Regions from separate parts of the Kutzneria sp. NPDC052558 genome, predicted to be linked through region 1. Evidence: riboswitches for the same ligand, from Rfam matches in the RefSeq annotation. Region 1 holds a riboswitch; each other region holds the start of a gene.
What was found. Region 1 has a riboswitch for cobalamin ahead of ACIG5F_RS11270 (ribonucleoside-diphosphate reductase subunit alpha). Riboswitches for the same ligand answer to the same signal wherever they lie in the genome.

Region 1 (7,525 bases):
TGTCGGTCCCATTCGGCCGGGGTGATCGCGGGCCGGGCGAGGGCGCAGACGCGGGCGGCGAGCGCGTCGATGTCGGTCTCCCACAGCCGCGCGGAGTGATCGGCGCCGGCGGTCAGCAGGGTGTGCCCGTCCGGGCTGAACACCGCTCGCGCGACAGTGGCGGTGTGGCCGGCTAACACGCCGGCGTCCTGCGGCCGCGTGGGATCGGTGATGTCGAACAGCCGGATCGCACGGTCCTCTCCCGCGGTGGCCAGCCGCCGACCGTCCGGGCTGAAGGCCACCGCGTCGACGGAGTCGGTGTGCGCGGTGATGACCGCGACGCCGCGGGTGTGTCGCGGATCGCTGATGTCCCACAGCCGCACGGTGTGGTCCTGGCTGGCGGTGGCCAGCAGGTGGCCGCCCGCGCCGATGGCCACCCGTGTGATGTTGTCGCCGCCGACGGCCGCCAACAGCTGTGGCCGCACCGGATCGGTGATGTCCCACAGCCGCACGTCCTGGCTGGCGGTGGCCAGCCGATGTCCGTCCGGGGTGAAGGCCACGTCGGAGATCACGTCGGTCTGGCCGGTCAGGATGCCGACGAGACGTGGCGACGCCGCAGTGGTGATGTCCCACAGCCGCGCGGTGTGATCCCAGCTCGCGGTGGCCAGCAGGCGCCCGTCGGGGCTGAACACCGCCTGGCAGACCGCGTCGGCGTGCCCGGTGACCACGCCCGCCGGCCGGGGCCGGCGAGGCTCGGTGATGTCCCACAGGCGCACGGTGTGGTCGCGGCCGGAGACGGCGAGCAGGTGTCCGTCCGGGCTGAACGCCGCGGTGAACACGGCATCGGGGTGGTCGATGATGGCCAGCGGGCGCGGATCGCGCGGATCGGTGGTGTCGGCCAGCCGAACCGTGTGGTCCATGCTCGCGGTGGCGCTCATCCGGCCGTCGGCGCTGAACGCCGCCGCGACGACGGTGTCGGCGTGATCGGCCAGGAACAGTCCGGACAGATCGGCCAGCCGCACCGTGGTGTCGCCCGCCCCGGAGGCCAGGGTCCGCCCGTCGGGGCTGAACGCCAGCGCGTACACGGTGTTGGTGTGGCCGGTCAGGCTGGCGGCGAGGTGGGGCTGGCGCGGATCGGTGGTGTCCCACAGGCGAATCGTGTTGTCGTCGCCGCTGGTGGCCAGGCCGTGCCCGTCGGGCGCGAACCGGAGAGTGTTGACGCTGGCGGTGTGCCCGACCAGCACGGCCGCCCGCTGCGGCGCTCCGGGATCGCTGATGTCCCATAGCCTCGGCGTGCTGTCGCGGTCGTCGGTGGTCGCCAGCACACGGCCGTCCGGGCTGAACACCGCCCGCACTCTGCCGTGCACCGTGGACAGTGACACGGGGTGTGCCGGGTCGGCGATGTTCCACAGGCCGGAGCCGTCCCCGGGGCCGGCGACCGCGAGGAGGGGGCCGTGCGGGCTGAGATCGATCGCGCGGACGCGGCCCGAGGTGATCGGGACGGCGCCGACTGCCCGAGGGGTGCTGGGGTCGGTCAGATCCCACAGGCGCACCGAGTCGGCGGATCCGGTGGCCAGCAGGCGCCCGTCGCCGCTGAAGGCCGCCATGCCGGCGTCGACGGGGAGAGTGGCCAGCTGGCGTGGCTGCTGAGGTTTGCTCATGTCCCACAACCGCACCCGCGGAGTGCTTCCGGCGTCGGCCGTCGCCATGATCCGGCCGCCGGGAGCGAACCGCACTCCGCGCACGGCGGCGTCGCCGCTGATCGTGGCCACCGCGGACGGGCGCAGAGGCGTTGACACGTCCCAGATCCGCACGGTCTTGTCCGCGCTCGCGGACGCCAGCAGCCGGCCGTCATCGCTATAGGACACCGCCTCGACGGTGTCGGTGTGCACGGTGATCCTGGCGGCGTAGGGCGTGGCCAACGCACTGAGCAGGCCGTCACGGGTCCCCGGCGTGGGGGAGAGCCGGTAGGCGGCGAGGCTGAGCTGGATCGACAGCGCCGGGTTCGACTCGCGCAGCGCGGCGGCGTCGAGGGCGGCCTTGCCGGCGATGGCCGCGTTGCGCTCCTGCGCGATCGCGTACTGGGACCGCACGGCGATCCCGGTGGCGATCACGGCCAGCACGAGAAGAACCGCCAGCAGCGCCGTGAGTTGGCGGCTCCGGCGGCTGCGGCGGCGCTCGCTGGCCTGCTCGGCGGCCTCCGCCGCGAGACTGGTCTCGAGGAATTCCCGTTCTCGTGCGGTCAGCGTCGTGTCGTGGGCGCCGAGCCGATCGCGGGCGACCGCCAGCCGGGCGCCGCGGTAGAGCGCCCCTGGGTCGCGGTGGACCAGCTCCCAGGCGTTGGTGGCCTCGGTGAGTTCCCGGTGGGCGCGCAGCCGGTCCCGGTCGCAGGCAAGCCATCCGCGCAGCCGGGGCCAGCAGCGGATCAACGCCTCGTGGGTGATCTGCACGCTGTCGCGGTCGGCGGTCAGCAGCCGGGCGCTGGTCAGCTTCTCCAGCACCACGGCGGTGTCGGGATCGGCGTCCAGTTCCGTCCGGGCGACGCGGCGCTTGGTGTCCTCGGTGCCCTCGCCGAAGGCGGTCAACCGCAGGAACAGGCCGCGGACGATCTCGCGCTGCGTGGCGTCGAGTGCGGTGTGGACCTGCTCCGCGGTGTGGGCGATGGCCTGGTGCAGGCCGCCGGTCTCCTCGTAGCCCGCGACCGTCAGCCGGGTGCCGCGTCGCCGACGCCAGGTCTCCATCAGCGCGTGCGACACCAGCGGCAGCACCGCCGGCTGGCCGGCGGCGTCGGCGATCAGCCGGGACACGAGCGCGGATTCGACAGTCAGCCCGGCATGCACCGCGGGCTGGATGATGGCTTCCCGCAACTGCTCCGGGCTCAGCGGGCCGACGGGGACCTGGGCGTCCCGCAACGCCGCCACCAACTCGGGGTGTCGCAGGCAATGGCCGTAGAAGTCGGCCCGCACCCCGAGCACCACTCGGACCCGGCTGCCCGGCGCGCTGGTGGCCGCCACCAACGCGGCGATGAACCCCGCTCGCTCGTCCGGGTCGTGGCAGAGGGTGAAGACCTCCTCGAACTGGTCGACCACCACCAACAGGTCGACGTCGTCCGGTTCGTCGTGCAGGGCTTGGCGCACCCGCAGCCGCAGGTTGTCCGGTGCGGCGGCGAGTTCCGCCCGTAACTCCACTGAGGACAGTCCGCTCGCCGCGGCCAGGTGGACGGCCAACTCCTCGATCGGATGTGGTCCCGGGGTGAGCAACAGCGTCGGCCCGGTCGCGATCAGTCCCTGCTTGCGGGCCATGGCCACCAGTCCGGCCCGCACGAGCGAGGACTTCCCGGAGCCCGACGCGCCGAACACGCCGACCAGCCGTCGCTGGCTCACCCGGGTCACGAGGTCGTCGAGCAACTCGTCCCGGCCGAAGAACCGGTCGGCGTCATCGGGTTCGAACGGTGCCAGCCCCAGATAGGGCGCGCAACCGGGGTCGCGGTTGTCGATATCGCCGCCGATCTGGGCGGTGAGCTCGTGCCAGCGGGCCCGCCAGTGCTCGGGGTCGCCGCCGCAGGCCGTGACGTAGGCCAGCGTGACCGCCAGCGTGGGCGGCTTCCGTCCGGCGGCGGCCTGTGACAGCACCGTCGGCGAGTAGTGCGCGGCCTGGCTGAGCTCCCGGTATGTCGGGCGGCCGGCCCGCTCCCGCAGTCGGCGCAAGTCGGCGGCGAACGCGCCCACCGCGCCGTGCGTCGGGTCCAGCGGTCGTTCGGGTCGTGGCACAGCCCCTCCTCGGCAGACCTCTGGATCCTGTCTACCGGGATAGCCACGCAGAGTCGCGACATCGTCGCTCACGGTGCCCGATCGTGCAGTCGGTGGGACACGCCGGCACAACATGTGGGTGCTTGCGACTGATCGCCGCCCATGTATTGTGCTCACCGAGCTGGTTCGGCCGTCCCGCCAGGGCGGTCGTCGTAAGAGGGAACCCGGTGCGAATCCGGGACTGCCCCGCAGCGGTGAACGGGAACGACCGCCGTAACGAAGCACTGGGCCGCGGTGGCCTGGGAAGCGACGGCCAGTAGGTGCCTGCCGGCATGCCCGTGAGTCCGAAGACCTGCCCGCTCGCCCGTTCGCACCGTGAACGGGCTCGTGTCCAGGCCCCGAGGGAGGGCGTGGGGGATCGCCGGCCGGCGCCTGCCGGTGGGTCCTCGCGCGCCGCCCGCAAAGGCCGACAGCGTGCGAGGAGCTCAGGCTGTGACGCAGACAGTGGTGCGGGTAGACACCGATCCCCACCCGACGATGCGGGTCAGGAAACGAAGCGGCGAGTTCGAGGCCGTCGACGTGAACAAGATCGTCAAGGCGGTCGGGCGCTGCGCGGTCGGGCTGGCCGAGGTGGACCCGCTGCGGGTGGCCACCAAGACGATCAACGGCCTGTACGACGGCGCGACCACCGAGGAGCTGGACCGGCTGTCCATCCAGACGGCGGCCGAGCTGGTGTCGGAGGAGCCCGAGTACTCCAAGCTGGCGGCCCAGCTGCTGGCGGCGTACATCGACAAGGAGGTCCGCCTCCAGGGCGTCCACTCCTTCAGCCAGAGCATCGCGCTGGGCCACCGCGAGGGCCTGATCGGCGACGAGACGGCCAAGTTCGTGGCCACCCACGCCCGCAAGCTGGACGACGCGATCGACGCGGACGCCGACCGGCGGTTCGAGTACTTCGGCCTGCGCACGGTGTACGACCGCTACCTGTTGCGCCACCCCGACAAGCGCACGGTGGTGGAGCGCCCGCAGTACTGGCTGCTGCGCGTGGCCTGCGGCCTGTCGCACACCGCGGGCGAGGCGATCCGCTTCTACCGCCTGATGTCCTCGCTGGCGTACCTGCCGAGCTCGCCGACGCTGTTCAACTCGGGCACCCGGCACACCCAGATGTCCTCGTGCTACCTGCTCGACTCGCCGCGCGACGAACTCGAGTCGATCTACGAGCGGTACGCGCAGGTGGCGCAGCTGTCCAAGTTCGCGGGCGGCATCGGCGTGCAGTGGTCCCGGGTTCGCTCCCGGGGCGCGTTGATCCGCGGCACCAACGGCCACTCCAACGGCATCGTGCCGTGGCTGCGCACGCTGGACGCGTCGGTGGCGGCGGTCAACCAGGGCGGCCGGCGCAAGGGCGCGGCCTGCGTCTACCTGGAGACGTGGCACCCGGACATCGAGGAGTTCCTCGAGCTGCGCGACAACACCGGCGAGGACGCGCGGCGCACGCACAACCTGAACATCGCCAACTGGATCCCGGACGAGTTCATGCGCCGGGTCGAGGCCGACGCCGACTGGTCGCTGTTCGACCCGGACGAGACGCCGGAGCTGCCGGACCTGTGGGGCGAGGAGTTCGACCGCGCCTACCGCGCGGCCGAGCAGGCCGGCCGGGCCGTGCGCACGGTCAAGGCCCGCGACCTGTACGCCAAGATGATGCGCACGCTGGCCCAGACCGGCAACGGCTGGATGACCTTCAAGGACACCGCCAACCGCACCTGCAACCAGACCGCCGAACCGGGCAACGTGGTGCACCTGTCCAATCTCTGCACGGAGATCCTGGAGGTCACCAGCGACACCGAGACCGCGGTGTGCAACCTCGGCTCGGTCAACCTGGGCGCGCACGTGCTCGGCGATTCCATGGACTGGGACAAGCTGCGCGAGACCGTGCGCACCGCGGTCACGTTCCTGGACCGCGTGATCGACATCAACTACTACCCGACCGCGCCGGCCGGCCGGTCCAACCCGCGCTGGCGGCCGGTTGGCCTGGGCGTGATGGGCTTGCAGGACGTGTTCTTCAAGCACCGCCTGGACTTCGACTCGGCCGCGGCCAAGCAGCTGTCCACCCGCATCGCCGAGGAGATCTACCTCACGGCCCTGGAGACCTCGGCCGACCTGGCCGCGTCGGCCGGCGCGCACCCGGCCTACAACCAGACCCGGGCGGCCCAGGGCGATCTCCAGCCCGACCTGTGGGGCGTGACGCCGACGCAGACCGAGCGCTGGGCCGCGCTGCGCGAGCGGGTCGCCGAGAGCGGCCTGCGCAACTCGCTGCTGATCGCCGTCGCGCCGACGGCGACGATCGCCTCGATCGCCGGCTGCTACGAGTGCATCGAGCCGCAGGTGTCCAACGTGTTCAAGCGGGAGACCCTGTCCGGGGAGTTCTTGCAGGTCAACACCTATCTCGTCGCGGAGCTCAAGCAGCACGGCCTGTGGACCGCGCAGACCCGCGACCAGCTCAAGCGGGACGACGGCTCGGCGCAGGGCCTGGCCGGCCTGCCCGAGGCCAGCCGCTCGCTGTTCCGCACGGCGTGGGAACTTCCGCAGAAGTCGCTGATCGAGCTGGCCGCCGCCCGCGGCCCGTACATCGACCAGAGCCAGTCGCTGAACCTGTTCCTGGCCTCGCCGACGATCGGCAAGCTGTCCTCGATGTACCGCTACGCCTGGCAGTCCGGGCTGAAGACCACCTACTACCTGCGGTCCCGTCCGGCGACGCGCATCCAGCAGGCGACGGTGCCCGCGGCCCCGGCCGATGTGATCGCCTGCTCCCTCGAGAACCCCGAATCGTGTGAGGCCTGCCAGTGACCACCCTCGACAACACCGCGCGCAAGCAGTCCCTGCTCGACCCGGGCATGGACCTGACCCTGCGGCCGATGCGCTATCCCCTGTTCTACGAGCGTTTCCGCGACGCCATCAAGAACACGTGGACGGTGGAGGAGGTCGACCTGCACTCCGACCTCGCCGACCTGAAGAAGCTGACGCCGGCCGAGCAGCACCTGATCAACCGGCTGGTCGCCTTCTTCGCCACCGGCGACACCATCGTCGCCAACAACCTGGTGCTCAACCTGTACGAGCACGTCAACGCGCCCGAGGCCCGGCTCTACCTGTCGCGCCAGCTGTTCGAGGAGGCCGTGCACGTCCAGTTCTACCTGACGCTGCTGGACACCTACCTGCCCGACGAGAACGAGCGGGCCGAGGCGTTCGCGGCGGTGGACAACATCCCGTCCATCCGGGACAAGGCCGAGTTCTGCTACAAGTGGATCGACTCCATCGAGCACCTGAACCGCTTGCACAGCAAGGAGGACCGCAAGGCCTTCCTGCTCAACCTGATCTGCTTCGCCGCCTGCATCGAGGGCCTGTTCTTCTACGGCGCCTTCGCCTACGTGTACTTCCTGCGCTCGCGCGGCCTGCTCAACGGGCTGGCCTCGGGCACCAACTGGGTGTTCCGCGACGAGTCCATGCACATGGCGTTCGCCTTCGACGTGGTGGACACGGTTCGCCGCGAGGAGCCGGAGCTGTTCGACGACGCGCTGCACGACCAGGTCCGGCAGATGCTGCGCGAGGCGGTGGACGCGGAGACCAAGTTCGCCGAAGACCTGCTGGGACAAGGGGTTGCCGGCATGTCGTTGGCGGACATGCGCGCCTATCTTGAGCACGTGGCCGACCGTCGGCTGGCCGCGCTGGGCCTGGCCCCGGAGTTCAACGCCAAGAACCCCTTCGGGTTCATGGAGTTGCAGGACGTGCAGGAGCTGTCCAACTTC
Region 2 (7,525 bases), on a different contig from region 1:
CAGCGACGACCTCGGACGTGTTCAACGCGATCGCCGAGCCGCAGCGCCGGGAGATCCTGGCGCTGCTGCGAACGGGGGAGCGGCCGGTGACGGACCTGGCCCGGGAGCTCGGTCTGACCCAGCCGGGGGCGTCCAAGCACCTGCGGGTGCTGCGCGAGGTCGGGCTGGTGCGCGACCGCAAGGCCGGCAAGCAGCGCCTGTACGGCCTGGACGCCCGTGGGCTTCGGCCCGTGCACGAGTGGACCGGCGGTTTCGAGCGGTTCTGGAACGCCAGCTTCGACCGTCTGGACGCGTACGTGCAGGACCTCAAGCAGGAAAGGCAAGGGGAGTAGCTGATGAGCACGACCGACCGCGAGATCGTCATCTCCCGGGTCATCGACGCACCACGGGAGCTGGTGTTCGAGGCGTTCACCGAGGTTCGGCACCTGTCGCGGTGGTGGGGGCCGGAGGGGTTCACCACGACCACGCGGGCCTTCGAGTTCCGCGTCGGCGGGGAGTGGCGGTTTGTCATGCACGGCCCGGACGGCACGGACTACCAGGAGTGGATCTCCTGGGCCGAGATCGCCCCGCCGGAGCGGATCTCCTTGCGGCACGGGGAGTTTCGCGACGATCCGAACGCCTTCGATTCGGTCATCACGTTCGCGCCCGACGGCGCGGCGACCCGGATCGAGATGCGCACTGTGTTCCCCACCAAGCAACTGCGTGACGAGGCTGTGGAGAAGTACCACGCCATCGAAGGCGGGCAGCAGACCCTGGGCAACCTGGCCGCCTACGTGGCCGAGATCGTGGAGGACTGATGGCCGGCAAGGTGTTCTTCAGCGTGTCGATGTCGCTGGACGGGTTCATCGCGCCCGAGACGTCCGAGGAGTTGATGGGACGGCAGTGGATGGAGTTGCAGCGGTGGATCTTCCCGCTGCGGTCCTTCCGGGAGAACCTCGGGCTGGGCGAAGGCGGCGAAGAAGGCCGCGACAACGACATCGTGCGGGAGACGTTCGCACGTACCGGCGCGAGCGTCATGGGCAAGCGCATGTTCGACGCCGGCGAGCGGATGTGGCCGGAGAACGCCCCGTTCCACACGCCGGTTTTTGTTGTCACGCATGAGAAGCGCGACCCCTGGGAACGGCCGGGCGGCACCACCTTCCACTTCGTCAACGACGGCGTCGAGGCCGCGGTGGAGCAGGCCCGCGTCGCCGCCGGCGACCGTGATGTCCGCATTGCCGGCGGCGGCGCGACGATCCTGGAGCACGTGAACGCCGGCCTGGTCGACGAGTTCACCATCGCCTTGTCGCCCGTGCTGTTCGGCGCCGGGGTTCGCCTGTTCGAGGGCGTGGATGCTAGTCGCGTTGCCCTGGAACAGGTTCGCGCGGAGTCGTCGCCGCGGGTGACGCACCTGACCTACGTCGTCCGGCAACGTCAGTGAGACGCCGCCGCAAAGTAGGCGTCGACGACCGCGTCGTCGACGTCGGCCAGGGTGGACGGCGACCAGCGCGGGGAGCGGTCCTTGTCGATGATCTGCGCGCGGATGCCCTCGATCAGCTCGGCGGTGCCGAAGGCGTGCCGGGCGAGCCGATATTCCTGGGCCAGCGCCGATTCCAGGTCGGGCAGTGCGGCGGCCTGCCGGAGCGCGCGTAGCGTGACCTTGAGCGCGGTGGGGGATTTGGTCTCGATCTCCTTGGCCGCCGCCGCGGACCCGTTGGCCCACAGCCTATCCAGGATTTCCTCCACTGTGGACGCCGAGTAGCACCGGTCGATCCACTCGCGGTCGGCCGCCACCGCGCTCGGCGGCGCAGGCTCGGAGAGGGCGGCCAGCGCGGCGTCGGGCGTCTGGGCGGCCAAGGCGTCGAACAGATCCGGCAGCCGGTCGCTCGGCACGAAGTAGTCGGCGAGTCCACAGTGGATCGCGTCCGCCCCGGACAGCTGCGCCGCCGTGAGGGCCATGTGCACACCGGTCTGCCCCGGCGCCCGAGACAGCAGATATGTGCCGCCGACATCGGGGATGAAGCCGATGCCGACCTCCGGCATCGCGACCCGGGACCGTTCGGTGACCACCCGGTGGCTGCCGTGGGCCGAGACGCCGACCCCGCCGCCCATCACCAGGCCGTCCATGATCGCCACGTACGGCTTGGGGTAGCGGGCGATCTGCGCGTTCAGCCGGTACTCGTCGGCCCAAAACGTCAGCGACTCGGCGCCGCCGGCCTTCGCGTCCTCGTAGATGGAGCGGATGTCGCCGCCGGCGCACAGCCCGCGCTCGCCCGCGCCCTCGATGACCACGGCCCGCACGGCCGGATCGTCACGCCATCGGTCCAGCTGTGCGCTGATCGCCTTCACCATGGCGTGGGTGAGGGCGTTCAGCGCCTTCGGCCGGTTCAGCGTGATCCGGCCGATCCCGCTGCGCACAAGGAAATCGACTTCGGGCATGCCGCACCATAAAGTAGGACGTCCAACTATGTCGAGCGCCTGTGACGTGGCCCTCCGCCGTGCCGACGGGCCAGCGTGACGAACGCAACTGCGCCACGGCTCTTGCGCCGGCGGCTAGAGTGGGCCCCGCAGCTGGTTCGGCCGTCCCCCGGGACGGTCGTCGCAAGAGGGAATCCGGTGCGAATCCGGGACTGCCCCGCAGCGGTGAGTGGGAACGACCGCCGTCACACAGCACTGGGCCCGACGGGCCTGGGAAGCGACGGCCAGTAGGCACGAGCAGTGCGCCCGCGAGTCCGAAGACCTGCCCGCTGTGCGTCCCACGACCGTGGGGCGCTGGCTGAGACCTCGTGGGCGGGTCCTCGCCGAGCCTCACCTGCGGCCGCCGGGCCGCCGGGGTGGGCTCGTCGCGGCGTGCCCCCGGGGTCCACGTGGACTCGCGAAGGAGAGCCCCGTGACACCGACCACCAGCCGTGCCACCCTGCACGGCTATCCGCGGCAGGGCGCGGACCGCCAGTTGAAGAAGGCGATCGAGGCCTACTGGGCCGGCCGGACCGACGCGAGCGCCCTGCTGGACACGGCCCGTGAGCTGCGGCTGAGCAACCTCGCCGAGCTGCGCGAGGCCGGTGTGGACGAGATCCCGAGCAACTACTTCTCGTTCTACGACCATGTCCTGGACACCGCTGTGCTGCTGGGCGCGATCCCGCGGCGGCACCTCGACGCCGTGCCCGACGTGTCGACGCCGAAGGGCCGGCTCGACCGCTACTTCGCCCTGGCTCGCGGCAATGCAGACGTGCCGCCGCTGGAGATGACCAAGTGGTTCGACACCAACTACCACTACCTGGTGCCCGAGCTCGGTCCGGACACCGAGTTCACCCTGGACGCGAGCAAGCCGTTGGCGGAGTTCGCCGAGGCGCTGGCGCAGGGCGTGACCACCCGCCCGGTGCTGGTCGGACCGGTGACGTTCCTGTTGCTGGCCAAGGATCCCACCGACACCGTGGGCTTCCGGCCACTGGACCTGCTGGACAAGATCGTGCCGCTCTACGCGGACCTGCTGGCGCAGTTGCGCGCGGCCGGGGCCGAGTGGGTGCAGCTGGACGAGCCGGCGCTGGTGACCGACCAGCCGGCCGAGGTGCTGGACAAGGTCGCCTCGACCTATGCCGCGCTGGCCGCCGTGCCGAACCGGCCGAAGATCCTAGTCGCCTCGTACTTCGACCGCCTCGCCGACGCGTTGCCGGTGCTGGCCGAGTCCCCGGTCGAGGGCCTGGCCGTCGACTTCACCAACAACGCCGCCGCCAACCTGGCGGGCCTGGCCGCGATCGGCGGCGTCCAGGACAAGCGCCTGGTCGCCGGCGTGATCAACGGCCGCAACATCTGGGCCGCCGACCTGTCGGCCGCGCTGGCCACCCTGGGCACGCTGCTGGGCCTGGCCGGCTCGGTCGACGTGGCCGCCTCTTCGTCCCTGCTGCACGTCCCCTACGACGTGACGCTGGAGACCGACCTGGACCCGGAGATCGCGGGCTGGCTGTCGTTCGCACGGCAGAAGGTCGCCGAGATCGTCACCCTGCGCCGCGGCCTGACCGAAGGCCGCGCCGCGATCAGCAATGCCTTGCTGGTCAACGAAAACCGGCTGGCGTCGCGGGCCGCGTCGCCGATCGTGCGGGTGCCGGCCGTGCGTGCGCGGGTCGCCGCGGTGACCGACGCCGACGAGCACCGGACCAGCCCGTACGGCAAGCGCCGGCAGGCCCAGCAGGAGCGGCTGCGCCTGCCGGAGCTGCCGACCACGACCATCGGCTCGTTCCCCCAGACCGCCGAGCTGCGCAAGGCCCGCGCCGCGCTGCGGGCCGGGAAGCTGGACCACGCCGGCTACCAGGAGGCCATGCGGGCGGAGATCCGCTCGGTCATCGGCGAGCAGGAGCGGATCGGGCTGGACGTGCTGGTGCACGGCGAGCCCGAACGCAACGACATGGTCCAGTACTTCGGCGAGCAGCTGGCCGGATTCCTGGCCACGCAACAGGGTTGGGTGCAGTCCTACGGCACCCGCTACGTCCGGCCGCCGATCATCGTCGGCGACGTGTCCCGCCCGTTGCCCATGACCGTCGAGTGGTCGACCTACGCGCAGAGCCTGACCGACAAGCCGGTCAAGGGCATGCTGACCGGCCCGGTGACGATGCTGGCGTGGTCGTTCGTCCGTGACGACCAGCCCGAGGGCGACACCGCCCGCCAGGTCGCGTTGGCGCTGCGGGACGAGGTCGTCGACCTGGAGGCCGCCGGGATCTCGGTGATCCAGGTGGACGAGCCGGCGCTGCGCGAGACGCTGCCGCTGCGGACCGCCAACCGCGCCGGGTACCTGGACTGGGCCGTGGCCTCGTTCCGGCTGGCGACCTCGGGCGTGCGGGACGAGACCCAGGTCCACACCCACATGTGCTACGCCGAGTTCGGCGACGTGCTCCAGGCCATTGTGGACATGGACGCCGACGTGATCAGCCTGGAGGCGGCCCGCTCCAACATGGCCATTGTGGACGGTCTGGCCCGGGCCGGCTATCCGAACGAGGCCGGGCCGGGCGTGTGGGACATCCACTCGCCGCGAGTGCCCTCGGTCGAGGAGATCGTGGGACGCCTTCAGGTCGCCACCGCGGCGTTCCCGGTCGAGCGGCTGTGGGTGAACCCCGACTGCGGGCTCAAGACCCGCGGCTACCCCGAGGTTCGGGCGACGCTGGCGAACCTGGTCGCCGCCACCGGGCAGCTCCGGGCGCGTTAGTGGATCCGCGTTCACCGTGGCGGGCGGCACTGCCGCCCGCCGCGGTCTTCGCGCGACGTCAGTCCAGCAGGTCGAGGATGTCGTCGGCGTGCTCTTCCTCCTCTTCCAGGATGGATTCCATCAGCCGCCGGGTGGTCGGGTCGCTGTCGCCGATCCAGCGGATGATCTCCTGGTACGAGGAGATGACGATCCGCTCGGCGACCAGGTTCTCCTCCAGCATCCGGCGCAGGTCGGACTCGTCGGTGGTGACGTACTCGGTGTGGGCGCGGGCGGCCAGCGTCGCCGGATCGAAGTCGGGCGAGCCGCCGAGCTGGCTGATCCGCTCGGCGGCGCGCAGCCCGTGGTCCATCTCCTGCTTGGCGTGCTCGCGGAACTCGGCCGCGACTTGGGCGCGGTCGATGCCGGTGGCGGCGATGGCGTGCTGGCTGTAGCGCAGGAAGCAGACCACCTCGGTCGCCACGACGTCGTTGAGCAGCTCGATGAGACGCTTGGTGTCGCCCTGATAGGTTCCGGTCACCGGACCGTCCTGCATCTTGGCGCGGGCGTCTTCGCGGATCTTGGTGACGTCGATCGCGAACTGGTTGTCCATCGAGTCCTCCTCAAGGTGTCTGCCCGAGCGGGTACCCGCGCCGCCGCGGTCCATTCACGGGGATTACCCGCGCTGTGACTGGGTAATCCACTAGGCATGAGTGCGGGCTACGAGGTCGGCACGGTCGAGGCGGCGGCGTACACGGTGCCGACCGACGGCCCGGAGGCCGACGGGACGCTGTCCTGGGACGCCACGACGATCGTGGTGGTGACGGTTCGAACGCGGGCCGGGACGACCGGCATCGGCCACACCTACGGGCACGAGTGCCTGACGGGCCTGATCTCCGGCCTGCTGGCGCCGCGGGTGGTGGGGATGGACGTGCGGGAGACGTCGACGGCGTGGGAGGCGATGCGGTCGGCGATCCGCAACCTGGGCCGGCCCGGGCTGTGCTCGATGGCGATCGCGGCCGTGGACATGGCGTTGTGGGACGCCAAGGCCCGCCTGCTCGGCGTGCCGCTGCATCGGCTGCTGGGCGGCAGTCGGGCCGAGGTGCCGGTGTACGGCTCCGGCGGTTTCACGACTTACTCCCGGGACGATCTGGTGGCGCAGCTGGCCGGCTGGGTGGAGCAGGGCATTCCGCGGGTGAAGATGAAGATCGGCATCTCGCCGCAGGACGACCTCGCCCGGGCCCGGGCTGTGCGCGCGGAGATCGGCGACGATGCGGAGCTGTACGTGGACGCCAACGGCGCGTACGACCAGGTGACCGCCCGGCGGCTGGGACTGCGGCTGCTGGAGGAGGCCGGCGTGTCGTGGTTCGAGGAGCCGGTCAGCTCCGACGACTTGCGGGGCCTGGCCGACCTCACGCGCACGCTCCCGTTGGATGTGACCGCGGGGGAGTACGGCTATCACCTGGAGTACTTCCTCGCCATGGCCCCGTGTGTGGACGTCATGCAGGCCGACGTGACCAGGTGCGCCGGCATCACCGAGTGGCTGCGGGTCACCGCCGGCACCGTGCGGCCGGTGTCCGCGCACTGTGCGCCGTCGGCTCACGTGCATGTCGCGACGGTGCCGCCTGGCCTGCGGCACATCGAGTTCTTCCACGACCACGTGCGCATCGAGCGGATGCTGTTCGACGGCGTGCTGGAGCCGGTGCAGGGCCACCTCGTGCCGGCCGAGACCGAGGGAAACGGGCTGGTGCTCAAGGCAGCCGACGCGGAGCGCTTCCGCGTGGCCTGAGCGGGGTATCCGTCTCGTGTGGACGGACAGGACTGCATGCCGCATGTGTTGCGGGAATACGCGCTGGTGGCCGACGGCGAGCGTGGGGCGCTGATCGACCCGCAGGGCTGCGTGGCGTGGATGTGCGCGCCGCGCTGGCACGACGACGCGGTGTTCGGCGGGCTGATCGGAGGCGGCGGGCACTGCCAGGTCGCGCCGGCGGATCCGTGGCATGTGTGGGGCGGGTTCTACGAGCCGGGCACCCTGATCTGGCACAGCCGGTGGACCACGAGGGACACGATCGTGGAGTGCCGGGAAGCGCTGGCCCTGCCGGCGGATCCGCATCGGGTCGTGCTGCTGCGGCGGATTCTGGCCGTGGACGACCCGGTCGCGATGCGGATCCGTTGCCGGATCGGGCCGCACGAGATCCGGCGTGACGGCGTCATGCGCGTCGATTCCCTCTGGGTGCGTTGGCGTGGCGCGGTCGATGTGCGGCTCGATGACGGTCGCCACCACGACTTCGTGCTGGAGGTCTCCGACCGTCCGTTCGACGGGCCGCCGCCGGATCCCGAGAGCTGTTGGCAGGAAACCGAACACCGCTGGCG
Region 3 (7,525 bases), on a different contig from region 1:
ACAACGTCCCCGCCGGAATCTGGGCAACTGCGGCCGCTGCCGCCAGCACCAGGCCGTACCCGATGTAGGGCCAGAAGACGTCACGGGGAGTGCAGGCCACCACCAGGATGCACAACGCCGTCGCCGCCACCTTGCACTGCGGCGCCGCCCGGTGCAGCGGCGTGTCCGCCGGAATCAGCAGGTCCGCGCCCGGATTATGGGCGGCTCCGCTCACCTCGGCACCTCGCTGGCGCTCGGCGTCCCTGCTCTTGGACGCACAGCGACCGGTTCGCTCGCACGCTCGCCAGCACCCAGTGCCCGCGCTCGCTCTGTGTTGGACGGCTCGCTCGTAGGCGTGCTTACCCGCCGCGTCTGGCTAGCGCCCGGTGATCGCGTTAGCGGTACGTTGAAGGATTCGCTGGCACGGCCACTCATGCGCTCGCCCTGCTCAAATGCCGGCCCACTCGCACCAGGTCCGGTCGCAGCCGCAGCAGCGCCGCCACGATCAGTCCGGTCACCAGGCCCTCGAACACTGCGATCACCGAGTACGTGCCGATCGTCGTCACCGCCACCGTTCCTGCCGGCACGGCGGTGGCGCCGCCGATGGCGTACTCCAGGCTGTAGAGCACTGAGCCCGCCACCACCGACACGAAGCCCGCCACCCCGCAGCTGACCGCCACCCAGGTTTTCGTGCAGGGAAGGAGTTTGCGCAGGCCCAGGATCAGCGGGTAGCCGACGACTGCCGGGATCAGCGCCATGTTGACCGCGTTCACCCCCAGCGCCGTCACGCCTCCGTCGCCCGCGAACAGCGCCTGCACCACCAGGACCACCGAGATCACCACCGGTCCCAGCCAGGGGCCCAACAGCGCCACCGCCAGCGTGCCGCCCAGCAGATGGCCGCCCGTGCCCACGCCGATCGGGAAGATCGGGGCCTCCAACACCAGGAAGAACGCCGCCGCCAAGCCGGCCAGCGGAATGTCCCGGTCCCGCAGCGACGGCCCCAGGTTCCGGCTGCACACCGCCAGCCCGGCCACCGCCACCGCGCCGCCCGCGATGGAGACCGGCGCGTTCACGAAGCCGTCAGGAATGTGCATGGGATCCCTCCACCGGTCCGTTCGCTCCGCTGTCGGCTGCCTGCGCGCCCCCGCCGGCCAACAGGTCGAGGGCGGCGACCGGGCCGATCACGAAGGTGACCGGCGGCCGCATGCGGGGATTCGGCAGGCAGGCGAGGGTGCCGAGCTCGGTCCGTTGGTGCGGACGGCTGGCGGCGCTGATCGCGGCGACCGGGGTCTCCGGCGCCAGACCGCCGGCCATCAGCTTCGCGGCGATGTCCCGCAATGCGGACCGGCCGGTGAGCACGACGACGGTGCCCCCTACCCGGGCGACGGCGTCCCAGTCGATGTGCTGGTGGTACTCGGGGTCGTCGTTGCCGGCGATGACCGTCAACGTCGTGGCGACCTGGCGGACCATCACCGGGATGCCGGCGAGCGCCGGGGCGGCGATCGCGGCGGAGATGCCGGGCACGACATCGAACGGCACGCCGGCGGCCGCCAGCGCGACGGCCTCTTCGCCGCCGCGGGAGACCACGAACGCGTCGCCGGCCTTCAGCCGGACCACGTCTCGGCCGGCCCGCCCGAGTTCGACGAGAAGCTCGTTCACGTCGGCCTGCGGCCACGCCGGTCGACTTCCTGCTTTTCCGACGCAATGCACGATTTCGACGGAATCCGCGATCGCGACGATGTCGGCCATCGACGGCCGGTCGTAGACGACGACTTCGGCGGACTTGAGCAGTTCGACCGCACGGCAGGTGAGCAGACCGGGATCACCGGGACCGGCGCCCACCAGGTGCACGGTCACCCGGCGCCCCGTTCAGCCACGGTCCGGTCGGCCGCGGTCCGGTCGGCCGCGGCCCGGTCGGCGGAATCCTGGTCGTCCGCGCCTCCTCGTGCCGCGCCCTTGCCGGCTGCCGACCGCGGAGTCACCAGCCAGTCGCCGAACCGCCGGGTGGTCGACGACCCGACCAGCACGGTGGTGGTCATGCCGACCTTGTCGCAGTCGAGGTCGGCGAGCGTGGTGAGCTCGACGCGCTGCCCGTCGCGGGCGATGTCGGCGACGAGGGCGACCGGTGTGGCCGGCGCGCGTCGTTCGAGCAGGACCTGACGAGCCCGGTCGAGCTGCCACGGCCGGCCCTTGGACCGGGGGTTGTAGAGCGCGATAGCCAGGTCGGCGTCGGCGACGGCGCGGAGCCGACGCTCCACTTCCTCCCAAGGAGTCAGCAGGTCGGACAGCGTCAGACAGGCGAAGTCGTGGGCAAGCGGGGCGCCGACGAGCGCGGAGGCGGCGAGCGCCGCGGTGACGCCGGGCAGCACGCGAACCTCAGGACGGACGGTTTCCTCGATTTCGGACGCCTTGCTCAAGGCCAACGTCGCCATGCCGTACACACCGGCGTCGCCCGACGACACGAGCACGACTCGCCGGCCGGCGGCGGCGTCGTCGACGGCCTGCTCGGCTCGCAATCTCTCCTCGGTCATGCGACCGCGGACGACGAACTGGTCCGGCCGGAGGATGTCGTCGCACACCTCTATATAGGCGGAGTAGCCGTAGACGGCCTCGGCGTCGGCGATCGCCTCGGTCGCGGCCGGCGTGCGGTGTCGTGCGTCGCCGGGACCGAGACCGACGATGGTGAGCACGCCGGTCATGGCAGCCTCCGCTTCTCCACCGGAATCGGCCGACCCTCCGTGGTGCCCTCGACCGACCGTCGTCGGCAGCCGTGCGAGTAGGCCGGGTCGTACAGCCTCGTGCGCTGGACCTCGCGGTCGTCGCGGAGCGCTTCGCCGACGAGCACCAACGCGGCCGTCCGGATGCCGGACGCCCGCAGGTCGGCGGCGAGCTCGCCGACGGTCGTGCTGACGATCCGCTCGTCCGGCCAGGTCGCCTTGGCGACGACGACCGCCGGAGTGTCGGGGGAGTAGCCGTCGCCGTCGGCGAGCAGCTCGGCCTGCAACTGCTCGGGACGCTGCGTCGAGAGGTAAACGGCCATCGTCGTGCGATGAGACGCGAACGAGGCGACCGTCTCGCTGTCCGGCATCGACGCGGCCGTCCGCCCCCCGGCGAGGCGTGTTAACACGATTGACTGCGCAATCGTCGGTGAAGTCAGTTCACAACCAACGGCCGCCGCGGCGGCGCCGAGCGATCCGACGCCCGGCACGATCTCGTACGGCCGACCGGTCCGCCGGCACCATTCGATCTGTTCGCCGATCGCGCCGTAGACGGTCGGATCGCCGGAATGCAGCCGGACGACGGCGGCGTGCGGATGGTCGGCGTAGACCTTGAGCACGTCCTCCAGCGTCATGCCGGCGGAGTCGTGCCGCTCGGCTGCCGGATTCGCGTGCGCCAGCACCTCGGCCGGCACCAGCGACGACGCCCACACCACGACGTCGGCCCTGGCCAGTCGGTCGGCACCGCGGAAGGTCATCAGGTCAGCCGCGCCGGGACCGGCGCCGACAAAAGAGATCAGCCCGGGTGAGATCACCGCGGGGACCGCCCGGGGCGCAGCCCGCTGCCAGCCATCACATCCTCCGTGCGACGCGTGTCGGTCGCGTGGCCGGTCTCCTGGCTCCCGGATCGCCGCCGTCGCCGCGCCTTCCCGGGCGGCACGCCGCCCAGTGGCTGTAGCTCTGCGGGACAACTCCCCGGTCACAGTGGCGGGACCGCGCCGGATTCACACCGGCTTCCCGTAACCACGCTCGCGGAGCAGGTTAACTGACGCGTCGGCGCGCCGACACCGCCGACTACGGTGTGAAACGACCCAGCAGAGGGGAAGTCCGGACGTGCCGCGAGTGCCTCATCCGATCGAGTCGGAGTCGTACGAAATCCTCCGTCGACGTGTCGACACCACCGGGCTGGGGCCGTTGTCCCGGGCCGTGGTCGAGCGGCTCGTGCACACCACCGCCGACCCGACCTGGGCCGGCGATCTGCTGGTCGACGAACAGGCGCTCGCCGCGGGGAGGCAGGCCCTGGCCGACGGCGCGCCGGTGATCGCCGACGTCCGGATGGTCGCTGTCGGCATCACCAGCCGACCCGCGACCGTCGTCGCCGAGACGACCGGCGGAATTCAGGAATTCGTCCGAAACGCACCAGCCGGCGCGGTGTGGGCGATCGGCCAGGACGTGTCGATCGTCACCGAACTCGCCGCGCGCTGCCGGTCCGGCGAAAACCGGCCGGCGTTGGTCATCGCGCTGCCGGCCGGGTTCGTCGGCGCCGTCGAGGCGAAGCGGGCGATCCGCGCGTCGGGGGCGCCCACGCTGACCAACCGGGGTGAACGTGGCGGCGCGGCGCTGGCGACGGCGGCCGTCAACGCGCTGTTGTACCTCTGATGCAGTCGTGTCCCCGGTCCGGTTTGCCGTTAACGTGATGTTGGCTGGTGTCGAAATCCTCTAACGAGGGAGTGTGGCGGATGTCGATCGGCCAGGACGAGTTCGTCGCGGCGGCCAAGGACCTGATCGACCAGCTGGTCACCACCCAGCGGGACGCCATCTCGGCCGCCGCCGCCCTGGTGGCCGACTGCGTGCTCGCCGACGGCGTGGTCCAGGCGTTCGGCACCGGCCACTCGCAGGGCCTGGTGATGGAGATCGCCGGCCGGGCCGGCGGCCTGATCCCGACCAACCGGCTGGCGCTGCGCGATGTCGTCACCTACGGCGGCGATCCGGCCGATTCGCTCGGCCCGCACACCGAGCGCGAACCGGCGATCGCGCACCGCGTGTACGAACTCGCCGCCCCGCACGTGAACGACCTCTTCGTCATCGCCTCCAATTCCGGCGGAAACGGCTCGACCGTCGAAATGGCCTCGCTCGTCAAGGACCGGGGACACGGGCTGATCGCCTTCACGTCGCTGGCCCACGCCACGGCCGTCGAGTCCCGGCACCCGTCCGGCAAGCACCTCCACGACTTCGCCGACGTCGTCATCGACAACTGCGGGCCGATGGGCGACACCCTGCTGCCCCTGCCCGGCGGCGGCCAGGTGTGCGCGATCTCCTCGATCACCGCCGCGTTCGCGGCCCAGATGATGCTGGCCGACGCCTGCGCCCGACTGCTGACCGCCGGCAAGACACCACCGGTATACCTGTCGGCGAACGTCCCGGGTGGGGACGAGCACAACAAGGGCCTGGAGGAGCGCTACTCAGGCCGCATCCGCCGGGATCCGTAGATCCCAGGAGCAGACTCCGCCCGGCTGCGTCGCGTCCCGACGGTCCGGCGCAGAAGGACTACGCCGGGCTGGTCCTGCTCGATCCGTAGATCGCACTCAGGCGGGTGACGCTCGTGGCGATCATCTCCCGCAGCTCCGGAGGGTCGAGCACTTCGACCTCGGCGCCGAAATGGAGGAACTCGCCGTGGGCGTGGCGGAGGGTCTCGATCGGGACGGTGGCCTCGACCCAGCCGTCGGGGTCCGGGGCGGACAGGGTGGCGGTGATGAGGTCGGCGACCTGGCGGCCGAGGAAGTACGGCAGCATGCGCACACCATCGGGTGACAGGCGTACGCGGGCGCGCTGGCCGCGCATGCGGGATTCGAAGTCGCCGGCCCAGTCCTGCCAGTAGGCGGCGAGGTCGAAGTCGGCGGGGCGGTCGAAGCGTTCGTCGAGGGTCTGCACGGCGAGCACGTTGGAGACCCTGAAGGTGCGTAGATCGGGCCCGGCCAGGGCGACGAGGTACCAGGTGCCGGCCTTGAGCACGACGCCGAGCGGGGCGAGGCGGCGGGTGACCTCGCGGGGTGTCTTCCAGCGGCGGTAGCGGATCTCGACCAGACGCTCGTTCCAGACGGCGTCGGCGATTTCGGCGAGAAAGGGAACTTCGTCGGCCTCCCGCAGCCAGCCGGGCGCGTCGAGGTGGAACCGCTCGCGGATGCGGCTGGCCCTGGCCCGCAGGTCGGGCGGCAGGGCGGCGAGCATCTTGAGTTCGGCGGTCGCGACCACTGTGCCGAGTCCCAGTTCGGCGGCGGGCCCGGGCATGCCGGCCAGGAAGAGGGAGTCGGCCTCGTCGGTGGTGAGCCCGGTCAGTCGGGTCCGGTAGCCGTCGAGCAGTTGGTAGCCGCCGGTCGGCCCGCGGTCGGCGTACACGGGCACGCCGGCGACGGACAGGGATTCGATGTCGCGGTAGACCGTTCGGACGGAAACCTCGAGTTCGTCGGCAAGCTCCTGCGCGGTCATCCGACCCCTGGTCTGCAACAGCAGCAGGGTGGACAGCAACCGGCTCGCGCGCATACCCCGCATTGTGGGTCAGGCGAAGCGGACGACCGCCGCCGGCACTCCGCGGACCTCGGCGATCCGCTCGGCCTCGGCCTGCACGTCGTCCCGCAGCGCTGGGTCGACATCGATGTCGAACGAGGTCACGGTGACCTCCAGCCGTTTGCGGCCGACCAGCTTCGACCTCCACACGCCGCCGATCTGGCCGTCGACCAGAAGCGCGCCGGGGTTGCCGAGGATCATCCACAGCGCCTTCTGCTCGGCCCGGTCGGGCACCAGCAGGTCGCGGTCGCGGGCCTGGAGGAACGGGTCCATCGGCGGCAGCAGGCGAACCACATTGACTGGATCAACATTGACAAGTTCATCAACATAATCAAGAGGAATCCATGTTTGCCGGCCGTCGACGGTCACCTCGGCCAGGTCGTCGGGCCAGATCTCGCGCACGTTCGCCGTCGACGTGTCGAGCCACTTGGCCACCTCCGACGGCGTCGCCGGCCCGAGGAAGCGCAGATAGCGGTGGACCAGTCCGTGCGGATTGGTGGACTTCGTCGGAATCGGACCGCGCTTGGGCAGCGGCTCGATCAGCAGGCCGCTCTCGCCGGCGCGCAGCCGCAGCCCGCCGGGCAGCGCGCCGAGTCGGAAGGGCTGCTCGTATATATGTGTCGACTTGCAGGCTCGACAATCCTTGCGCTGACCAGGCGGCATCAGCTTGGTGACCTCGGCGCTGGCCGCACCCTTGGTCATCGGCTTGGTGACGACCTCGCGCATCGACTCCGCGATCAGCCGATACGTCTCCAACGCGGTCAGCTCGTCGGTGACGACCCGCGACTTCGGCCACATGAGCCTGGCCCGCGCGTCGGTGTCGCTCCACGGCCACAGCTCGCCGGCCCACCGCCGGAGCTCGCCGGGCCGGTGGTGGTACGGGGCGCCGCGCAGCGTCCAGGCCAGCTCGTACTGGTCGAGACTGACCGGCCCGGTCGTCCGCGCGGCCAGCGCCAACTGGGCGGAGCCGACCTGAGTGTCCTGCAGGCCGATGTCCACCACCGCCGGCTCCTCGCTGTCGCGGAGCAGCCCGTGCTGGCGGACTCGGTACCACAGCACCTGGTCGCGGCTGACGTTCTTCGTCACGGCGCCATCATCACCCGAAAGACTGCCACCTGCTGTCAGGATCGGCGGCCCGATCGTCCTGACTACCATCGTCGCGTGACCGAGCAGCACCAGCACTACTTCACCGCCGACCCGGACGCGGCCAGCGACCCCCGGCTGCTCACCGTCGAGCTGCCCGACCTGACGTTGAAGCTGAACAC
Region 4 (7,525 bases), on a different contig from region 1:
GGCGACGGGGCTGGCGTACGCTGCGGAGGCACCGCGCCAGCCCCGTCGAAAGGGACCACACAGCATGGAGACGACGCTCGACGACGCGGCCGCGGTCTTCGCCGAGGTGCGGCCCCGCCTGTTCGGCATCGCCTACCGCATGCTGGGCACGGCCGCCGACGCCGAGGATCTGGTGCAGGAGGTCTGGATCCGCTGGCAGACCTGCGATCGCTCGGCGGTGCGCAACCCCGCGGCCTACCTGGCCACCACCGCCACCCGGCTGGCCATCAACGCCACCCAGACGGCCTACGCGCGGCGGGAGAGCTACGTCGGGCCGTGGCTGCCGGAGCCGATCGACACATCGGCCGACCCGCAGCTGGGCGCCGAGCGGGCGGCCGCGCTGGAACTGGGTGTGTTGCTGCTGCTGGAAAAGCTCACGCCGACCGAGCGCGCCGCCTACGTGCTGCGGGAGGCGTTCGACTACCCGTACCAGCAGATCGCCGAGATCGTGCAGACCACGGAGGCCACCGCCCGGCAGTACGTCAGCCGCGCCCGCAAGCATCTGGCGGCCGAGCGCCGGGCCCCGGTCGACCCGGACGAGCAGCGGCGGCTGCTGACCGCCTTCGTCAAGGCGGCGCAGGCCGGGGACCTGTCGGCGCTGGAGGAGCTGTTCGCCGCGGACGTCGTCAGCTACTCCGACGGCGGCGGCGTCGTGCGGGCCACGAAGCACGTGGTCAGGGGCGCGGACGCGGTGGCCAAGCTGGTGCGCGCCTGGTCGACCAACTTCTGGGACGACGTGCGGGCCGTGCCGGCCGCCCTGAACGGCGCGGATGCCGTGCTGCTGCAACGCAACGGCGAGACGATCGGCGTGCTGGCCGTGGCCGGATCGGCCGCGGGCATCGACGAGGTGATGTGGGTGCTGAACCCGGCCAAGCTCACCGCGCTGTGAGCTCGGCCGGTCGGCTCAGGCCCGGGCCGGCAGCAGGCCCAGCCGGCCGACCACCTCGGTGGTGGCCCTGGACATGTTGAACGTGTAGAAGTGCACGCCCGGCACGCCCTCGTCGATCAGGCGCTGGGCCAGTTCGGTGACCACGTCGATGCCCTCGGCCCGAAAGGCCTTCGGGTCGTCGACCAGCGGTTCGAGCCGCCGCGCGATCGACGCCGGCACTGGGGCGCCGGACAGCTCCACGGTCTTGTGCAGCGTGCGAGCCGTGGTCAGCGGCAGAATCCCGGGCAACAGCGGGGCGTCGCAGCCCCGCGCGGCCATCCGGTCCCGCAGCCGCAGGAAGTCCTCGGCCTCGAAGAACAGCTGCGCGATGGCGAAGTCCGCGCCGGCCCGGAACTTCCGCACCAGGTACTCGGTGTCGGTGTCGAGGTCGGCCGAGCGGGGATGCCCGTACGGGAAAGCCGAGACTCCCACACAGAAGTCGCCGAGCTCCCGCACCAACGAGACCAGTTCCTCGGCGTAGGTCAACCCCTGCGGGTGCTTGACCCACTCCCCCATCGGGTCGCCGGGCGGGTCGCCCCGCACGGCCAGGATGTTGCGCACCCCCACCGCCGCGTACCAGCCGATGACGTTGCGCAGCTCGGCGACCGAGTGGTCGACGGCGGTCAGGTGCGCCATCGGCAACAGGGACGTCTCCTGCACCACCCGACCGGTGGTGCGGATCGTCCGGTCCCGACTCGACCCGCCGGCCCCGTAGGTCACCGACATGAACGCCGGGTCCAGGCCCTCCAACTGCCGGATCGCCAGCCAGAGCCGCTGCTCGTCGGCGGCGTCACGGGGCGGGAAGAACTCGACCGAGAACACCGGCCCCGGCCCGTTCAGGCGATCCAGCACATGCGCGCACTCCACGCGTGTCAGCTCCATCCTCGTGGACAACACAGCCGTGCCCGCGGCCGGTGTCTGACTCCCGGCCCGTGGAGCCGGTCACAGTGGCGGGACCGTGCCGGATTCGCACCGGCTTCCCTGCACCGCGGGCCTCGGCCAGACGATACCGGCCGAGGCCCCGCGGGTCCCGCACACGCCCGCCATTCGGAACGACAACGGAGGAAACAGCCAGATCTTTCAGGCCAGATGCCTGGCGTGCTGAGGTTCACCCCGGTGGTGAACGACGTCAGCAGCTCGGCGGGGTTGCGGTAGGCGGGGTTGCGGTAGTCGCACCTGCGACCGGCCGCTGTGCCCCCAGCGCGCCGCCCCGCAGATCGGCCGGCCGCTGCGCGCCAACGAGAACCGCAGTACCTTCGTGCCGTACCCGGACTGCTAGCGTTAACGGTGTTAACCGAGCCGCGAGATGGGGAGTCCGATGCGTGTAGTGGTCGCCGGGGCGTCCGGGGTGATCGGGACCGCGCTGACACCGGTCCTGCGTTCCGCCGGACACGAGGTCCTTCGCCTGGTCCGCCGCTCCCCCACCGCCGCCGACGAACGCCAATGGGATCCGGTGGCGGGTTCTCTTGAGGACGGGGCGCTGGACGGCGTCGATGCCGTGATCAACCTGTGTGCGGTCGACACCACCGCTCGGAGATGGACACCCGAGTTCAAGCAGGAGCTCATCGACAGCCGCGTCGTGCCCACACGGGTGCTGGCGGAGGCAGTCGCTTCCCACGGCGTTCCCGCGCTGTTGAACAGCTCGTCCGTCGCCTACTACGGCGACACCGGCGACACCGTCGTCGACGAGTCCGCGCCTGCCGGGTCCGGATTCCTCGCCGACATGGACCGCGAGCGTGAAGAGGCTGCCGCTGCCGCCTCGGACGCTCGGGTTGTCTTGCTGCGCACAGGGATTGTTCTGTCGCCTACCGGCGGTTTGCTCGGGCAGCTGCGGCCCATGGTCGCCTGGGGCGCGGGAGGCCGCATGGGGACTGGACGGCAGTACCTCGCATGGATCTCCCTCCACGACGAGGTCTCCGCCATCAAGCACGTTCTCGAACACCCCGAGATCACCGGCCCCGTCAACCTGTCCGGGCCCCAACCCGTCACCAACGCCGAAATGGTCCGCGCCGTCGGCCGCCTCCTCCACCGCCCCACCCCATGGGTCTACCCGCCCCGGCTCCTACGACTGTTCGCCGGCGAACTCGCCGACGCCGGCGCCCTCACCGGCCAACGCGCCGTCCCCGACGCACTGCTGCGCCACGGCTTCGAATTCCGCCATCCGACCGTGTCGGTGGCACTGGCGGCTGCTTTGTAGGAGGTTCTTGGGGGTGGGGGTGGAGGTGGGGGTGGGTCTGTGGTTCTTGCGCTGATCGGGTGCTCGCCACACTTTCATGTGCACCGGCTGGCAGGGCTGCGCTTGCCCCACCGCTAGGGCGTGTCTACCGCTGGGTTCAAATGCTTTAGCCCTTGCCGTGTCTGGCTGGAGTGCCGCGAGTCAGGTGGGGGGTGGGGGTCGTGGCGCGGTGGCGGGAGGGTGGGTGGTGCGGTTTACAGAGGGCTTGGGACGTGGGAGGGGGGTGGCTTTGGTTGTTTGGTTGCCGTTTGGGGGGTGGGCGCGTTGCTAGGTTGGAAAGCGCTTTCCTGAAGGAATCTTCAGGGTGGACACGATCGGGTAATCCTTGTCTGGCAAGGGGATTTGTCTCTGGTGAGTGGTAAGATGGGGGTATGTCAGCGAACCCAGAATTGCCAGTCGACGCCGAGAGGTGGCGACTGAGCGACGGGGCGCTGCGCAGTGACGGGAAAAGGCGGGAGCGGCGACGTAAGGCCGACTACCTGGGGCAGGTCGAGGATGTGCGGGAGTTGTGGAACCGCACCAACCGGACCAAGGACGATCGGGCGGCGCTGGTCGCGGATCTGACAGTGGAGTGGGAGATCACCCGGGGTGAGGCCCGGGAGCTGGTGCGGCACGCGGAGTTGTTTCAGCGGGACGCGGTCCGGGAGGTGGCGGCCGAGGCGTTGCTGAGCAGGCAGCATCTGGTCGTCATGGACAAGACGCTCGCCGAGGCGCCGGAGCCGGACCGGGAGAAGGTCGAGGCGGCGTTGGTGCGATACGCGGCGACGCTCGACCTCGGCCAGTTCAAGGACGTCGCCCAGCGGATCCTGGTGTTGCTGGACCAGGACGGGAAAGCGCCTGATGACCGGGAGTCAGCCCGGCCCAAGCGGACGTTGACCATCCGCAAGCGCCGCAACGGCGGGGACATCGACGGGTTCCTCGACCTGGAGAGCCTGGCGCTGTTGGAGGCGCTGATCAGCCCGTTGGCCAAGCCGACATCGGCTGAGGACCCGCGCACGACCGCCGAGCGGCAGGGCGACGCGCTGGTGGAGATCCTCGAACTGGCGGCCGGCTGCAAGGACCTGCCCGAGGAGGGCGGGGAGAAGCCGCACATCGCCCTCACCATGTCGTGGAAGGACTTTCAGGAGCAGCGGGGCACCGCCGACCTGGCGGGCATGGGGCCGCTCAACGCCGCCTCGGTGCGCAGGATCGCCTGCGACAGCACGATCCTGCGGGTGGTGCTCGGGGCCAGGTCCGAGGTGCTGGACATCGGACGGGCCAGCCGGACCATCCCCAACGCGATACGCAGAGCACTGATCATCCGGGACAAGGGGTGCGCGTTTCCGGGATGTGGAAGGAAACCCCGGCAATGCCACGCGCATCACGTGGTGGAATGGGCTGACGGGGGGCCGACCAGTCTGGACAATCTGGTGCTGCTGTGCAGCGCCTGTCATCGGCTGATCCACCACAGCGACTGGACGGTGGAGATCAACGAGGGGCTGCCCGTGTTCAGCGACGGACACGGGCGGTGGCGAAAAGCGGGCTAGAGGCGATCACCGGAGGCCGAGCGCGGCATGGACCGCGAACGGGTCACGGGCTGAGAGCTCGGCGGACTGCACCAGCACCCGCTTGGTGGCGTAGACGGCCTCGATGGGGAGCTCGACGAGCACGGTCACCACCCACGAGTCGAAGCTTTTCGGGCGGCGTTGCCGATCATCGGGCCGGCCGGGCTGCGCAAGTCGTTCATGGCGGCGCTCACAGCGAAGAAGTAGCCAACTCGCGCCGCGAACTGATGCCGAGCTTGGTGAACACCTTGCGCAGATGCCATTCCACGGTGCGCGGGCTGAGGAACAGCGCGGCAGCGATCTCCGGATTGGTGCGGCCGGCCAGCGCCAGCCGCGCGATCTGCGCCTCCTGCGGGGTCAACTCCTCGGCCACGCCGGCGCCACGCTTGCGAACGGTCTCCCCCGTCGCGGCCAGCTCACGGCCGGCGCGCTCGGCGAAGCCGGCGGCCCCGGCGGCCAAAAACGCCTCATAGGCCGGCCGGAGCTGGTCACGGGCGTCGGCGCGCCGGTTCTCCCGGCGCAGCCACTCCCCGTACAGCAGCCGCGCGCGGGCCGCCGACAACGCCAACGGCAGCCGGTCGATCGCTTCGCGAAACTGATCGTCAGTCGGGCTGACGATCGCGTCGGCCAGGGCCTGGGCGCCCAAAGCCCAGTCGGTGCCGGCCGGAACGGTGTGCTCGGCCAAACGGTCGCGGGCCTCGGCCGCCGCGGCGGCGTCGCCGGCATGGGCGGCGGCCTCAACCAGTTCGGCCCACGGGGAAATCCCGAGATGCCGCCCGACACGGGCGGCGGCGGCCTGGGCGGCGGCATAGCGGCCAAGGCCGTTGTAGAGCACGGACAGGGCGTGGTCGGCCATGGCGGTGAGCCGCTGCTCGCCGCGCTCGGCGGCGTCCCTGGTCACGGCCTCGGCCAACTCGACGGCCGGCTTTTCCTTGCCCTGCAAGGCAAGCAGCATGAGCTCGGCGAACGGGTTGCCGGCCAGGCCGGTGGCTTCCCGAAGCGTGCGGGCCTCGTCGAGCAGCGCGGCGGCCTCGGTGAGACGGAGATCGGCCAACAGGGCGCCGGCCCGTGCGGTCAGCGCCGTCGGCAGGACGGACAAGGTGCCGGTGGCCCTCGCCTTGGCCAGCGCCACCCCGGTGATCCGCCGCCACGCCTCGTCGTCCCAGATCTCCATGGCGACCGGGGCGATGAGCAGCCGCGGTTCCTCGGTCAGCGCCCGCCTCAGCTGCGGCAATGCCGGCACGTAGCCGTCGAGTGCCCAGGTCACGACGCCGGTGAGCAGCAGTCCGGCCGGATCTTCGGCCGTCGGCAAAGCCCGGGCGGCCTCGGCGGCCGGACGCAGGTCCTCGCCGGCGTGCACCGCCGCGCCCAGCGCCGCCAGGTACGCCTCCCGAGCGGCGGTGAGATCGAGGTCCGCCAGTCGGCAGGCGGCGGCGAGCAGCGGCGGCCCGGCCGCGCGGCCGCGGTTGACGGCGAACGCGACCTGGGCCCGCAGCCGCTCGACTTCGGCCTGCTGCAACGGTTCGAGCGGGCCGAGTTCGGCCGCCGCCAACAACTCCGGCACCTGGGCCGGCTGCCCGGCGGCGAACCGGGCCTGGGCGGCGGCCAAGGCCCGGGCAGCCCGGTTCTTGGGGTCGGCGGACAGTTCGGCGGCCCGCTCCAGGAAGGCGGCGGCCGCGGCGTGGCCGCCCCGGGACCGGGCCCGCTCGGCCGACCGGGACAGCTCGGCGGCGACCTCGTCGTCCAGCCCGAGGGTGGCGTGGGCGCGGTGCCAGGCCCGGCGGTCGGGCTCCTGCCGGGGATCGGTGACGTCGGCGAAAGCCTGGTGCACGGCGCGAATCTCGGCCGGGGTGGCCGAACACCAGCTGGCCGAGCGGACCAGCGGATGCCGGAACCGCACGCGGGCCCCGAGTTCCAGCAGCTCGGCCGACTCGGCCGGGGCGGCGGCGTCCGCGCCGACGCCGAGCCGGGACAGGGCCCGCCACAGCAGCGGGACGTCGCCCAGCGGCTCGACGGAGGCGGCCAGCAGCAGCGTCCGGGTGTCCGGCGGCAGCTCGGCGATGCGCCGCTGGAAGCCCTGTTCGATCCGGCTCGGGATGGGGCCCGCGGTCCGGCCGCCGAGGCCGAAGGCCAGTTCCGCCGGCGTGCGGCCGCGCGGAAGTTCCAGCAGTGCCAACGGGTTTCCGCGGGTTTCGGCGACGATGCGGTCCCGCACGCGGGCGTCGACCGGCACCGGCAGCACCGAGTCCAGCAGCGCCCGGGCGTCGCCGTCGGGCAGGCCGTCGACCCGGAGCTCGGGCAAACCGTCGAGCAGTTCCTCGTCACGGGAGGCGAACACCAGGGCCACCGATTCGGCGTCCAGCCGGCGGGCCACGAAGGTGAGGATCACCTCGGACATCTTGTCCAGCCACTGCACGTCGTCCACCACGCACAGCAGCGGCCGCTCGGCCGCCGCCTCGGCCAGCAGCCCGAGCACCGCCAGCCCGACCAGCAGCGCGTCCGGAGCTGTACCGGTGCGTTCACCCAGGCCCACCAGCAGCGCCTCACGCTGCGGCTCGGGCAGCCGGCCCACGTGGCCCATAAGCGGGGCGCACAACCGTTGCAGCGTCGCGTAAGCGATCTCGCTCTCGGACTCGACGCCGACCGCCCAGGACACCCGATCGGCCGGCATCGTGCCGGCCAGGTAGTCGAGCAAGGCGGTCTTGCCGGCGCCGGCCTCGCCCCGCAGCACCAGCACCCGGCTCCGGCCGTCGCGGACGTCCCGCACCAGGCCGTCCA

Region 2: another riboswitch for cobalamin. It lies ahead of metE (5-methyltetrahydropteroyltriglutamate--homocysteine S-methyltransferase); the one in region 1 lies ahead of ACIG5F_RS11270 (ribonucleoside-diphosphate reductase subunit alpha).
Region 3: another riboswitch for cobalamin. It lies ahead of cobM (precorrin-4 C(11)-methyltransferase); the one in region 1 lies ahead of ACIG5F_RS11270 (ribonucleoside-diphosphate reductase subunit alpha).
Region 4: another riboswitch for cobalamin. It lies ahead of ACIG5F_RS41285 (methylenetetrahydrofolate reductase); the one in region 1 lies ahead of ACIG5F_RS11270 (ribonucleoside-diphosphate reductase subunit alpha).

Annotation. Positions count from the first base shown of each region.
Region 1 is NZ_JBIUAG010000005.1:66,630-74,154, forward strand. It holds gene ACIG5F_RS11265 (hypothetical protein) at 1-3,749, opposite strand, end outside; cobalamin riboswitch at 3,894-4,103, shown strand; gene ACIG5F_RS11270 (ribonucleoside-diphosphate reductase subunit alpha) at 4,221-6,569, shown strand; gene ACIG5F_RS11275 (ribonucleotide-diphosphate reductase subunit beta) at 6,566-7,525, shown strand, end outside.
Region 2 is NZ_JBIUAG010000034.1:110,356-117,880, reverse strand. It holds gene ACIG5F_RS40240 (ArsR/SmtB family transcription factor) at 1-332, shown strand, start outside; gene ACIG5F_RS40235 (SRPBCC family protein) at 336-797, shown strand; gene ACIG5F_RS40230 (dihydrofolate reductase family protein) at 797-1,420, shown strand; gene ACIG5F_RS40225 (enoyl-CoA hydratase/isomerase family protein) at 1,414-2,418, opposite strand; cobalamin riboswitch at 2,535-2,742, shown strand; gene metE (5-methyltetrahydropteroyltriglutamate--homocysteine S-methyltransferase) at 2,870-5,176, shown strand; gene ACIG5F_RS40215 (bacterioferritin) at 5,235-5,765, opposite strand; gene ACIG5F_RS40210 (enolase C-terminal domain-like protein) at 5,862-6,941, shown strand; gene ACIG5F_RS40205 (glycoside hydrolase family 15 protein) at 6,960-7,525, shown strand, end outside.
Region 3 is NZ_JBIUAG010000002.1:240,095-247,619, reverse strand. It holds gene cbiQ (cobalt ECF transporter T component CbiQ) at 1-214, opposite strand, end outside; gene ACIG5F_RS04120 (energy-coupling factor ABC transporter permease) at 411-1,073, opposite strand; gene cobA (uroporphyrinogen-III C-methyltransferase) at 1,060-1,836, opposite strand; gene cobJ (precorrin-3B C(17)-methyltransferase) at 1,833-2,678, opposite strand; gene cobM (precorrin-4 C(11)-methyltransferase) at 2,675-3,511, opposite strand; cobalamin riboswitch at 3,564-3,739, opposite strand; gene ACIG5F_RS04100 (precorrin-8X methylmutase) at 3,810-4,355, shown strand; gene ACIG5F_RS04095 (sugar isomerase domain-containing protein) at 4,436-5,185, shown strand; gene ACIG5F_RS04090 (helix-turn-helix transcriptional regulator) at 5,244-6,236, opposite strand; gene ACIG5F_RS04085 (DNA glycosylase AlkZ-like family protein) at 6,252-7,346, opposite strand; gene ACIG5F_RS04080 (class I SAM-dependent methyltransferase) at 7,422-7,525, shown strand, end outside.
Region 4 is NZ_JBIUAG010000037.1:11,367-18,891, forward strand. It holds gene ACIG5F_RS41280 (RNA polymerase sigma-70 factor) at 65-928, shown strand; gene ACIG5F_RS41285 (methylenetetrahydrofolate reductase) at 944-1,849, opposite strand; cobalamin riboswitch at 1,859-1,980, opposite strand; partial or broken gene ACIG5F_RS41290 (short-chain fatty acyl-CoA regulator family protein) at 2,136-2,246, shown strand; gene ACIG5F_RS41295 (TIGR01777 family oxidoreductase) at 2,286-3,164, shown strand; gene ACIG5F_RS41300 (DUF222 domain-containing protein) at 3,575-4,729, shown strand; gene ACIG5F_RS41305 (hypothetical protein) at 4,736-4,858, opposite strand; gene ACIG5F_RS41310 (AAA family ATPase) at 4,938-7,525, opposite strand, start outside.